2 regions of the Streptomyces sp. NPDC044033 genome follow, and region 2 is predicted to be linked to the other one. Evidence: riboswitches for the same ligand, from Rfam matches in the RefSeq annotation. Region 2 holds a riboswitch; the other holds the start of a gene.

Region 1 (5,685 bases), on a different contig from region 2:
GTGGTTGACGGCGGTGAGGTGGGCGACGGGGGTGAGCGTGGTGTCGGTGGCGATCCGCTCGGTGGCCCGCACTGTCCCCTCACGGGACGAACCGCCCGCGCCGTAGGTCACGGAGACGAAGGTCGGCGCGACCGCCTCGACCCGGCGGATGGCGTTCCACAGCGTCCGCTCGCCCTTCTCGGTTTTCGGGGCCATGAACTCGAAGGAGAAGGACCGCTCACCGGAGGCGAGCAGGTCACGCACCGTGCGTGCGCGGTCTGTCCTGGTGGAAGGTGTGCCAAGGGCCATACGGGCAGGTTAACCGGGGTCTGTCGGGCCCCCAACCCTGTCTCGCGTTATGACCGTTTCGGCAAGCTTTCACCAAGCCTCAGCCGAGCTTTCGCCACGATCTTGTCCACCCCTTGGACACCCGCGGGCCTTCGGGGCGGTCGCGCGCCGCCTCGCGACCTCACGCTCCGTATCCGCGGATGCGCTCGGCGAGACCGGCCGCGGCGGCTCCCGGGTCGTCGGCCTCGGTGATGGCGCGCACCACGACGGCCCGCCGGGCGCCCGCTGCCAGCACCTCGTCCAGGTTCGAGGCGTCGATGCCGCCGATCGCGAACCAGGGGCGTACGGGCGCCAGCGAGGCGGCGTAGCGCACGAGTGGGAGCCCCGGGGCGGGCCGGCCCGGCTTGGTCGGGGTGGGCCAGCAGGGGCCGGTGCAGAAGTAGTCCACACCCGGCTCGACGGCCGCGGCGGCCACCTCGGACTCGGCGTGGGTGGAGCGGCCGATCAGCACGTCCGCGCCGAGTATCGCCCGCGCGGCCGGCACCGGCAGGTCGCCCTGGCCCAGGTGCAGCACGTCGGAGGCGATGGCGTGCGCGACGTCGGCCCGGTCGTTGACGGCGACGAGCTTGCCGTGGCGGCGGGCGGCGGCGGCGAGGACCGCGAGGTGCTCCAGCTCCTCCCCCGCCTCCATGCCCTTGTCCCGCAGCTGGACGATGTCGACGCCCGAGGAGAGGACCGCGTCGAGGAACTCCGGCAGGTCGCCCTGGCGCTTGCGCGCGTCGGTGCACAGATAGAGCCGGGCGTCGGCGAGCCGCTCCCGCGCGGTCGCCTGAGCCTCGCGGGCCGCAGGAACGGCGCCGGTCGCCCCGGCCCCGGCGGTGCCTGTCGCGGCTGAGCCCGCTGCGGCGTCCAGGAGTCCTGCGGCATCGGTGGTGTCTGTGGCACCTGTGGCGGACATGCGGCGGTTTCCCCCCGGGTCGGCGGTGTACGGGCCGTGGCGCGCGGCCCCGGCCCGTACACCGGACGGTCGGACATGTAACTGATGTGCGGCTGCGGGCTGATGCGCCTACGGACGGATCAGCCGGCGAGCGGCGTATTCGGCGGGGGTCGGGCGGCGAGCGCCCAGGCCCGGTGTGCTCAGACGGCGAGCGCCTGGGCTCGACGCTTCACCTCCGTGCCACGATTCTCCCGCAGGGCCTGCGCCGGCGTGCCGGGCAGGGTCGGGTCGGGGGTGAAGAGCCACTCCAGCATCTCCACATCACTGAAGCCGTCGTCCCGCAGGAGCGTCAAGGTGCCGGCCAGGCCCTTGACGACCTTGGCGTCGCCGATGAAGTCGGCGGGCACCTGGAGCACCCTGTTCTCGCCACGGCGCACCGCGATCACCTGGCCTTCCTTGACCAGCTGCCGGACGCGCGTCACCTCGATGCCGAGCCGTTCGGCGATGTCGGGCAGGTTGAGCCAGGCGGGGACGAGAGCATCGGTCTTTGCGTCAATCTCGGTCACAGGACAAGCCTGCCATCTAGGACTGACAGTCGGTAGCCGGGAGGGCCCGAGGGCGCGGAGCCCGTGTCGCGTCCCGGCCGGGCGCTCGCCGCCCGGGACACGCGCCGGCCCGCCCGGAGGCCGAGACCGGGCCCTCAGTCCCTCAGGCCGCCGGCCTCTCAGCCCCTCAGACCGTCGCGGACTTCAGCGGCACCGACGGGTCCGCGGCCTGCCGCTGGTCCAGCCGCGCGCCGCGCTCGATGAGCTTGCGCCCCTGGGCCAGGTCACGGGGGCGGCCCACCGCGAGCAGCGCGACCAGGACGCCCTCGCGCAGCCAGCACACCGACCAGGCGGCGGTGGCGGGGTCACCCCGCCACAGGAGTTCGTCGGCGGCGGCGTGGTGCCCCGCGTACTGCACGAACCGGCCGAACTGCTCGGACCAGAAGTAGGGCACCGGGTCGTACAGTGGCCCCTCGGCCTCGCCGCGTGCGATGTTGGCGGCGACGGTGCGCGGTCCCTGGAGCGCGTTGTCCCAGTGGTGCACCAGCAGCCGCTCGGCGTAGCGGGCGGACGGGAAGGAGGCGCAGTCGCCGACCGCGTAGACGTCCGGCAGGCTGGCGCGCAGCCGCTCGTCGGTGACCACGGACCGGTCCGCCGCCAGCTCGATGCCGGTCCCCGCCAGCCAGCCGGTCGCGGGGCGCGCGCCGATCCCGACGACCACCGCGCCGGCCGTCAGCCGGGTCCCGTCGTCCAGCAGCACGCTGCCCTCCGAGACGGAGACGACCCGGGCGCCGGTGAGCAGTTCGGCGCCGCAGTCCGCGTACCAGTGCGTCATGTGGACGGCGACCTCCGCGGGGAGGGCGCCCGCGAGCGGCCGCTCCGCGGCCTCCACGACGGTCACCTTGCAGCCCGCCTCGCGCGCGGCCGTCGCGAACTCCGCGCCGATCCAGCCGGCCCCGACCACCACGATGTCGTGCTGGTCGGCGAGGATCGGGCGCAGCCGCACCGCGTCGTCCAGAGTGCGCAGCAGGTGGACGCCGGGGACGCCCTCGCTGCCGGGCAGCGCGACGGGCTCGGCGCCGGTGGCGATGACGAGCCGGTCGTAGGGCTCGGGGCCGTCGGCGGTGTCCAGGACGCGCTCCGCGGGCCGCAGCCCGGTGACCTCGCGGCCGAGTCGCAGGTCGATGCCGAGGGAATCGAAGTCCACCTCGAAGGCGGAGCCCTCGGCCTTGCCGAGCAGCACGGCCTTGGAGAGCGGGGGTCGGTCGTAGGGCTGATGGGGCTCCGCGCCGAGCAGCGAGATGGCGCCGGCCCAGCCCTGTTCGCGGAGGGCGACGGCGGTCTGTACCCCGGCCACGCCCGCGCCGACGATCACGACGCGACGCCGGTCACTGGTGGTATTCGTCTGATCGCTCACCAGCTCACTGTATGGCTGCGGGCATGGTGTGCCGGAGCGTCGCGCAGAGAGATCTCCACCACAACCGGGGCCCGCGGCGGCCCGGTTGCGCGCCTGTAGGAGCGCGGTTCCGTATCGGACACTCCCTTTCGGCCGATTCGGGGCGCGTACTAGGGTGACCGGGGTAGAGCACTCGCGGGAGCCCGGGCGGACCGGGCTGAGAGGGAGGCTGGACGGCCTCCGACCGTACGAACCTGATCCGGGTCATGCCGGCGAAGGGAGGGGCTGGACACCCATGCACGCGTCTCCGTCAAAGCCACCGGGGTCGGCGCCCCCGGCGCCCTGCGGCACTCTCGATGTGCTCGTCATCGGCGGCGGCATCATCGGCCTGGTCACCGCCTGGCGCGCTGCCCAGCGCGGGCTGCGCACCGCCGTCGCGGACCCCGAGCCAGGCGGCGGCGCAGCCCAGGTCGCGGCCGGGATGCTGGCCGCCGTCACCGAACTGCACTACGGCGAACAGGATCTGCTCGCCGCCAACCTGGCCTCCGCCCGCCGCTACCCGGCGTTCGCGGCCGAGCTCACCGAGGCGAGCGGCCAGGACATCGGCTACCGCGCGTGCGGCACGCTCGCCGTCGCCCTCGACGCCGACGACCGCGCCCACCTGCGCGAACTGCACGAGTTGCAGCAGCGGTACGGCCTCGACTCGCAGTGGCTGTCGGGACGCGAGTGCCGCCGGCTGGAGCCGATGCTCGCGCCCGGCGTCCGCGGCGGTGTGCGGGTCGACGGCGACCACCAGGCCGACCCGCGGCGCCTCGCGCGCGCCCTGCTGGTGGCCTGCGAGCGCGCCGGAGTCGTCTTCCACCGGACCGAGGCGCGGCGCCTGACGGTCGCGGCGGACCGGGCGACCGGCGCCGAGCTGGCCGACGGCGCCCGGATCGGCGCGGCCCAGACCGTGCTGGCGGCCGGCAGCCACAGCGCGCGCCTCGCGGGCGTGCCCGAGCACGTGGTGCCCCCGGTCCGCCCGGTCAAGGGCCAGGTCCTGCGGCTGCGCGTGCCCGGCCCGTACGCGCCGTTCCTGTCCCGGACCGTACGGGCCGTGGTGCGCGGCGGCCCCGTCTACCTGGTGCCGCGTGAGAACGGCGAGCTGGTCCTGGGCGCGACCACCGAGGAGCTCGGCTGGGACACCACCGTCACCGCGGGCGGCGTCTACGAGCTGCTGCGCGACGCCCACGAACTGGTGCCCGGCATCACGGAGCTGCCGCTCGTCGAGACCCGCGCCGGGCTGCGCCCCGGCTCCCCCGACAACGCCCCGCTGCTCGGCCCGTCCGCCCTGCCCGGCCTCCACATCGCCACCGGCCACCACCGCAACGGCGTGCTGCTGACCCCGTTCACCGGCGATGTGATGGCCGAGGTGCTGGCCGGCGGCGGGCTCCCGGCGGCGGCCCTGCCCTTCTCCCCGCAGCGTTTCCAGGCCCCCGCACCTCAGGAGCAGCCCGTATGACGCCCTCTTCGCCCGCCTCCGTCCGGCTCTCCCTCAACGGCGAGCCCCGCGAGATCCCCGCCGGTCTGACCCTGGACCGGCTGGTGGCCACGCTCACCACCGCGCACAGCGGCATCGCCGCCGCCGTCAACGAGAGCGTCGTACCGCGCGGCCAGTGGCCGGCCACCGCGCTCGGCGACGGCGACCGCGTCGAGGTCCTCACCGCGGTACAGGGAGGCTGACCATGACCGACACCGCATTCCTCGCGGCGGCCCCGGAAGCCGCGGCGGCCGGGGACCCGCTGACCATCGGCGGCCGCGTTTTCGGCTCCCGGCTGATCATGGGTACGGGCGGTGCGCCCAGCCTGGACGTGCTGGAGCGCTCCCTGCTCGCCTCGGGGACCGAGCTGACCACGGTGGCGATGCGCCGTCTGGACGCGACCGTGCAGGGCTCGGTGCTGTCGGTGCTCGCCCGGCACCGCATCCAGGTGCTGCCGAACACCGCGGGCTGCTTCACCGCCGGCGAGGCCGTCCTCACCGCGCGGCTGGCCCGCGAGGCGCTCGGCACCGACTGGGTCAAGCTCGAAGTGGTCGCCGACGAGCGCACCCTCCTGCCCGACCCGATCGAGCTGCTGGACGCCGCCGAGACCCTCGTCGACGACGGTTTCACCGTGCTGCCGTACACCAACGACGACCCCGTTCTCGCCCGCAAGCTGGAGGACGTGGGCTGTGCCGCGATCATGCCGCTGGGCTCGCCCATCGGCTCCGGTCTGGGCATCCGCAATCCGCACAACTTCCAGCTGATCACGGAGCGCGCGGGCGTCCCGGTGGTCCTGGACGCGGGCGCGGGCACCGCCTCCGACGCCGCGCTCGCCATGGAGCTGGGCTGCGCCGCGGTGATGCTCGCCTCGGCGGTGACCCGCGCGCAGGAGCCGGCGCTGATGGCGGCGGCCATGCGGCACGCCGTCGAGGCGGGCCGGCTCGCGTACCGCGCGGGCCGAATCCCGCGCCGGCACTTCGCGCGGGCGTCCTCGGCCATGGACGGGCTGGCGGAGCTCGAC
Region 2 (5,685 bases):
CCGGCCACATCGCGCTGCGGGAAGAGCTGATGGTCCTGGAACATCAGGCCCACGCCCCGGCGGTGCGTCGGGATACCGCTCTGGTCCCGGCCCTCCAACGTCACCCGTCCGCCGTCGGCACACTGGAGCCCCGCGACGACCCGCAGCAGCGTGGACTTGCCGCTGCCGCTCGGCCCGAGCACGCACACCGTCTCGTGCTCGGCGACCTCCAGGTCCACCGCGTCCAGCGCCGTCCTCGCACCGAAGCGGACGCTCACGCCGTCCAGTCGCAGCAGGGCCATCTAGAACTCTCCCGAACGGTCGGTGCGAATGCGCTCCAGTACCAGCAGAGCCACCGCGCATACCAGCATCAAAATGGTGCTGAGGGCCATCGCCTGCCCGTAGTTCATCTCCCCGGGCCGGCTCAGCAGCCGGGCGACCGCGACCGGCAGCGTCGGGCTGTCCGGCCGGGCGATGAAGACGGTCGCCCCGAACTCGCCGAGCGAGACCGCGAACGCGAACCCCGCCGCGACCGCCAGCGCCCGCCCCACCAGCGGCAGATCCACTTCCCGCCAGGCCCTCAGCGGGGACGCCCCGAGCACCGCGGCGGCCTCCCGCAACCGCGCGTCGACCGCGCGCAGGACCGGGAGCATGGTCCGTACGACGAAGGGGACGCCCACCAGCGCCTGGGCCAGCGGCACCAGGATCCAGGAGTCCCGCAGGTCCAGCGGCGGCTTGTCGAGGGTGATGAGGAAACCGAAGCCGACGGTCACGGCGGAGGTGCCGAGCGGCAGCATGAGGAGCGCGTCGAAGCCCCGTACGAGCCGGCCCGTGCCCTTCGCCCCGCCCTTCGCCCCGCCCCGTAGCGTCAGGGCTGCTGCGGCCAGCCCGCCGATGACCACGGCGATGGCCGTGGCGGCGAGCCCGTAGGAGAGCGAGTTGCCGATCGCCTCCAGCGGCGCGACGACGAAGGTGCCGCCGTTGTCGGCGGCCGATTCGAGGGCACGGTAGAAGGCCGGGCCGTAGCCGTCGGGCCCGTCGAAGGAACGCTGCACCAGCACGGCCAGCGGCAGCAGGATCAGCAGGGCGACACTGGCCAGCACCCCCGACAGCAGCGCCCACTGCCCCGCGCCCCGCGGCCGCCGCGATGTCTGCGCCGCGTCGACCAGCCGGAGCGTCGACTCCCGGCGCCGTACGGTCCAGGCGTGCACGGCGAGCAGCACGCCCACCGCCAGCAGCTGCGTGATCGAGAGCACGGCGGCCGTCGGCAGGTTCAGGAGCTGCGCGGTCTGCTGGTAGATCTCCACCTCCAGCGTCGCGTAGCGCGGGCCGCCGAGGATCTGGATGACGCCGAAGGAGGTGAAGGTGAAGAGGAAGACCATGAGGGCCGCGGCCGCCACGGCGGGCGCGAGCGCGGGGAGCGTCACCCTGCGCCAGGCCGCGAAGCGCCCGGCGCCCAGCACCCGCGCCGCCTCCTCCTGGCGCGGGTCGAGCTGCGCCCACAGGCCGCCGACGGTCCGTACGACGACCGCGTAGTTGAAGAAGACGTGCGCGAGGAGAATGGCCCAGACCGTGGTGTCGAGGCGGACACCCCACATCTCGTCGAGCAGTCCGCCGCGGCCGAGCAGGGCCAGGAACGCCGAGCCCGCGACGACGGTCGGCAGGACGAAGGGGACGGTCACCACGGCGCGCAGCACCTGCTTGCCGGGGAAGTCGAAGCGGGCGAAGACGTACGCGCCGGGGAGCGCGAGGGCGAGGGTCAGCGCGGTGGACGCGGCGGCCTGCCAGGTGGTGAACCACAGGACGTGCCCGATCTGCGGGTCGCTGAGCACATCGGCTATCCGGCCGAACTGCCAGTGCCCGCCGTCCTTCAGCCCCCGGGCCACGATCGCCGCGACGGGGTAGGCGAAGAAGACGGCGAAGAACGCGAGCGGCACGGCCATCAGCGCGAGCCGCGCCGCGGCCCCGCGCGCGGCGGTCCGGCGATCCGCCGCCGCGCGGCCGGGAGCGGTGCCGTCCGGCGCGTTGCCCGGGGGCTCTACTTCAGGACGAGCGACGACCACGACTTGACCCACTGCTCACGGTTCTTGGCGATCTGCTCCGGGGCCAGGGTCTCGGGGTCGGAGATCTTCGCGCCGTACTTCGTGAACACCTCGGGCAGCTTCGCGTCCTGGTTCGCCGGTTTGACGAACATCTGGAGCGGCATGTCCTCCTGGAACTCCTTGCTCACCAGGAAGTCGAGGAGCGCCTTGGCGCCCTTGGCGTTCTTCGCCCCGTTCAGCAGCCCCGCGAATTCGATCTGCCGGAAGCACGTGCCGGTCGCGACCCCGGTGGGGCCCTCCTTCGGCTGCGGCTTCGCATCCAGCACCTCGGCGGGCGGACTGGAGGCGTAGGAGACGACGAGCGGCTTGTCGCCCTTGGCCTTCTTGCCTGCCGCGGAGCCCGAGAACCGCTGGTTGTACGCCTGCTCCCAGCCGTCCACGACCTCGACGCCGTTGCTCCTGAGCTTCTTCCAGTACTTCTGCCAGCCGTCTTCGCCGTACTTGGCGACGGTGCCGAGCTGGAAGGCGAGTCCGGGGGACGAGGTGGCGACGTTCTCGGTGACGAGGAGGTTCTTGTACTGCGGCTTGACCAGGTCGTCGAAGGACTGCGGCGGTGCCAGCCCGTGGTCCTTGAAGTACGCGCGGTCGTAGTTGACGCAGATGTCCCCGGTGTCGACGGGGGTGGCCCGGTGCGCTGCCGCGTCGAGCTGGAGGTCGTGCGGTACCCGGTCCAGCCCCTTGGCCGCGTACGGCGTGAACAGGCCGTTGTCGAGGGCGCGCGAGAGGAGGGTGTTGTCGACGCCGAAGAAGACGTCCCCCTGCGGGTGCGTCTTCGAGAGGATCGCCTGGTTGACGGCCGCGCCCGCGTCGCCGCTCTTGACCACCTGGACCTTGTAGCCGGTCTTCTTGGTGAACTCGGCGAGCACGGGCTTCGAGGCGTTGAACGAGTCGTGCGAGACCAGGGTGACCGTCTTGGCGTCCGACGCCGACGATCCGGAGCCGCCGCAGGCGGCGAGCGTGGCGACGCCGAGGGCACCGACGGCAGCGGCGCCGATGGCACGCCGGATATTGCTGTTCATGAGTGAGCTGACTCCCTACGCCGGTATGACCCGGATCAGGTCCGAGGGTCTGCGGCCGGGCCGCACTCTCAGCGCTCTGTGCGCTCCCCTGTCGGATTGTTCAATTGTGCGAAAGCACCATATCAGCGCTCGGAAGCGGCCAATTGTCCGCAGGCCCCGTCGATCTCCTGGCCCCGTGTGTCGCGCACGGTCACGGGCACGCCGTGGGCCGCGATCGACTCGACGAACGCCTTCTCGTCCTCCGGACGCGACGCGGTCCACTTGGAGCCGGGCGTCGGGTTGAGCGGGATGAGGTTGACGTGCACACGCTTGCCCTTGAGCAGCTTCCCAAGCAGATCGCCGCGCCACGCCTGATCGTTGATGTCGCGGATCAGCGCGTACTCGATGGAGATGCGGCGGCCGGACTTCTCCGCGTACTCCCAGGCGGCGTCGAGGACCTCGCGCACCTTCCACCGAGTGTTGACCGGCACGAGCGTGTCGCGCAGCTCGTCGTCGGGGGCGTGCAGGGAGACCGCGAGGCGGCACTTGAAGCCCTCGTCGGCGAAGCGCAGCATCGCGGGGACGAGCCCGACGGTGGAGACGGTGATGCCGCGCTGCGAGAGGCCGAGCCCGTCCGGCTCGGGGTCCGTGAGCCGGCGGATGGCGCCCACGACGCGCTTGTAGTTGGCCAGGGGCTCGCCCATCCCCATGAAGACGATGTTGGAGAGCCGGGCCGGACCACCGGGCACCTCGCCGTCGCGCAGGGCGCGCATACCGTCGACGATCTGGTGGACGATCTCGGCGGTGGACAGATTCCGGTCCAGGCCGGCCTGGCCGGTGGCGCAGAACGGGCAGTTCATTCCGCAGCCCGCCTGAGACGAGATGCACATGGTGACCCGGTCCGGATAGCGCATCAGCACGGACTCGACGAGCGTGCCGTCGTGCAGCTTCCAGAGCGTCTTGCGGGTGGTGTCGTCGTCGCACGAGATGTGCCGCAACACGCTCATCAGCTCCGGCAGCAGCTCGGCCGCCAGCCTCTCGCGCGCCGTCGCGGGGATGTCGGTCCACTGCGCCGGGTCGTGGGCGTACCGGGCGAAGTAGTGCTGCGACAGCTGCTTGGCGCGGAACGGCTTCTCGCCGATCGCTGCCACGGCCTCGCGGCGCTCGGCGGGGCTGAGGTCGGCGAGATGCCGCGGCGGCTTCTTGGCTCCGCGCGGCGCGACGAAAGTGAGTTCTCCGGGTACAGGCATGGTCCATCCAGTGTGGCAGACAACCGGAAAGGGGTCCGCCGCCCTGTGGACAACGAACCCCTGGCCGGGAAAAGCGCAGGTCAGCCGCTGCCGACGAAGATCACCATAAGCAGCCACACCACCGGCGCGGTGGGCAGCAGGGAGTCCAGCCGGTCCATGATCCCGCCGTGCCCGGGCAGCAGCGTGCCCATGTCCTTGATACCGAGATCCCGCTTGATCATGGACTCGCCGAGGTCCCCGAGCGTGGCGCTGGCCGCGACCGCGCAGCCGAGCAGCAGCCCGTGCCACCAGGTCCCGTCGTCGATCAGGTACTGCATGCACAGCGCGCCCGCCACCATCGCGAAGGCGACCGCGCCGACGAGGCCCTCGCGCGTCTTGCCGGGGCTGATGCGCGGCGCGAGCTTGTTCTTGCCGAACTTCCAGCCCACCGCGTACGCACCGGTGTCGCTGACGACCGTCAGCACCAGGAAGGTGAGCACCCGCCACGCGCCGTCGTCCGCGGCGAGCATCAACGCCACGAAAGTGGCGAGGAAGGGCACGTAGAACGCCGCGAAGATGCCCGCCGTGACATCGCGCAGATAGTCCTCGGGCGGCTCCGTCATCCGCCACACCAGCACGGCGAGCGCGGTGAAGGCCATGGCCACCCAGGCGCCCTCCGGGCCGTCCAGGTAGCCCGCGACGACCATGGCGGCGCCGCCGACCGCCAGCGGCACCAGCGGGGCCTTGATCGCCTTCTTCTCCGACAGGCGCGAGGTCAGCTCCCACAGCCCGACGACGACGGCGACCGCTATCACGCCGAGGAAGACGGGCTTGTAGATGAACAGGGAGGCGATGATGATCCCGCCCAGCCCCAGGCCGACCCCTATGGCCGCCCGCAGGTCACGCCCCGCGCTCTTCTTGACGGGCGCGGCGGCGGGCTCCGGCGCCGCGGGAACGGGTTCGGGCACCGCTGCGGGCTCCTGCTCCCCGTGGAACCGCTCACCACGGAGCTGTTCGTCACGGAACCGTTCTTCACGGAACTGTTCATCGCGGAACAGGGGGCCGCCGAGGTAAGCGGCCCCCTTCTCACGGTCGTCCTGATCTCCGCCTGCGTCGGGCACGATGGGCATGGGCCGAGTCTGCGCCGCGTCACCCATGTCGTGCACGGGACCCGCCGGACGGGCCGGCCCCCGGTCGGTCGGCCCCCGGTATCCGGCGCTCGGCGGGGCCCCCCAGGAAGAGTCGTTCATCAGACTTCGAGCAGCTCGGCTTCCTTGTGCTTGAGCAACTCGTCCACCTGCGTGACGTACTTCGCGGTGGTGTCGTCGAGCTCCTTCTCGGCGCGGCGCACCTCGTCCTCGCCGGACTCCTTGTCCT

What was found. Region 2 has a riboswitch for thiamine pyrophosphate ahead of AC07AB_RS19840 (thiamine ABC transporter substrate-binding protein). Riboswitches for the same ligand answer to the same signal wherever they lie in the genome.
Region 1: another riboswitch for thiamine pyrophosphate. It lies ahead of thiO (glycine oxidase ThiO); the one in region 2 lies ahead of AC07AB_RS19840 (thiamine ABC transporter substrate-binding protein).

Annotation. Positions count from the first base shown of each region.
Region 1 is NZ_JBWKFF010000045.1:9,786-15,470, forward strand. Features, by position in the region: gene metF (methylenetetrahydrofolate reductase [NAD(P)H]) at 1-288, opposite strand, end outside; gene thiE (thiamine phosphate synthase) at 449-1,225, opposite strand; gene AC07AB_RS39490 (Rv2175c family DNA-binding protein) at 1,405-1,770, opposite strand; gene AC07AB_RS39495 (NAD(P)/FAD-dependent oxidoreductase) at 1,937-3,166, opposite strand; TPP riboswitch at 3,331-3,443, shown strand; gene thiO (glycine oxidase ThiO) at 3,441-4,646, shown strand; gene thiS (sulfur carrier protein ThiS) at 4,643-4,867, shown strand; gene AC07AB_RS39510 (thiazole synthase) at 4,870-5,685, shown strand, end outside.
Region 2 is NZ_JBWKFF010000010.1:204,199-209,883, reverse strand. Features, by position in the region: gene AC07AB_RS19850 (ABC transporter ATP-binding protein) at 1-281, opposite strand, end outside; gene AC07AB_RS19845 (ABC transporter permease) at 282-1,922, opposite strand; gene AC07AB_RS19840 (thiamine ABC transporter substrate-binding protein) at 2,018-3,100, opposite strand; TPP riboswitch at 3,096-3,200, opposite strand; gene rlmN (dual-specificity RNA methyltransferase RlmN) at 3,223-4,329, opposite strand; gene AC07AB_RS19830 (phosphatidate cytidylyltransferase) at 4,410-5,558, opposite strand; gene frr (ribosome recycling factor) at 5,558-5,685, opposite strand, start outside.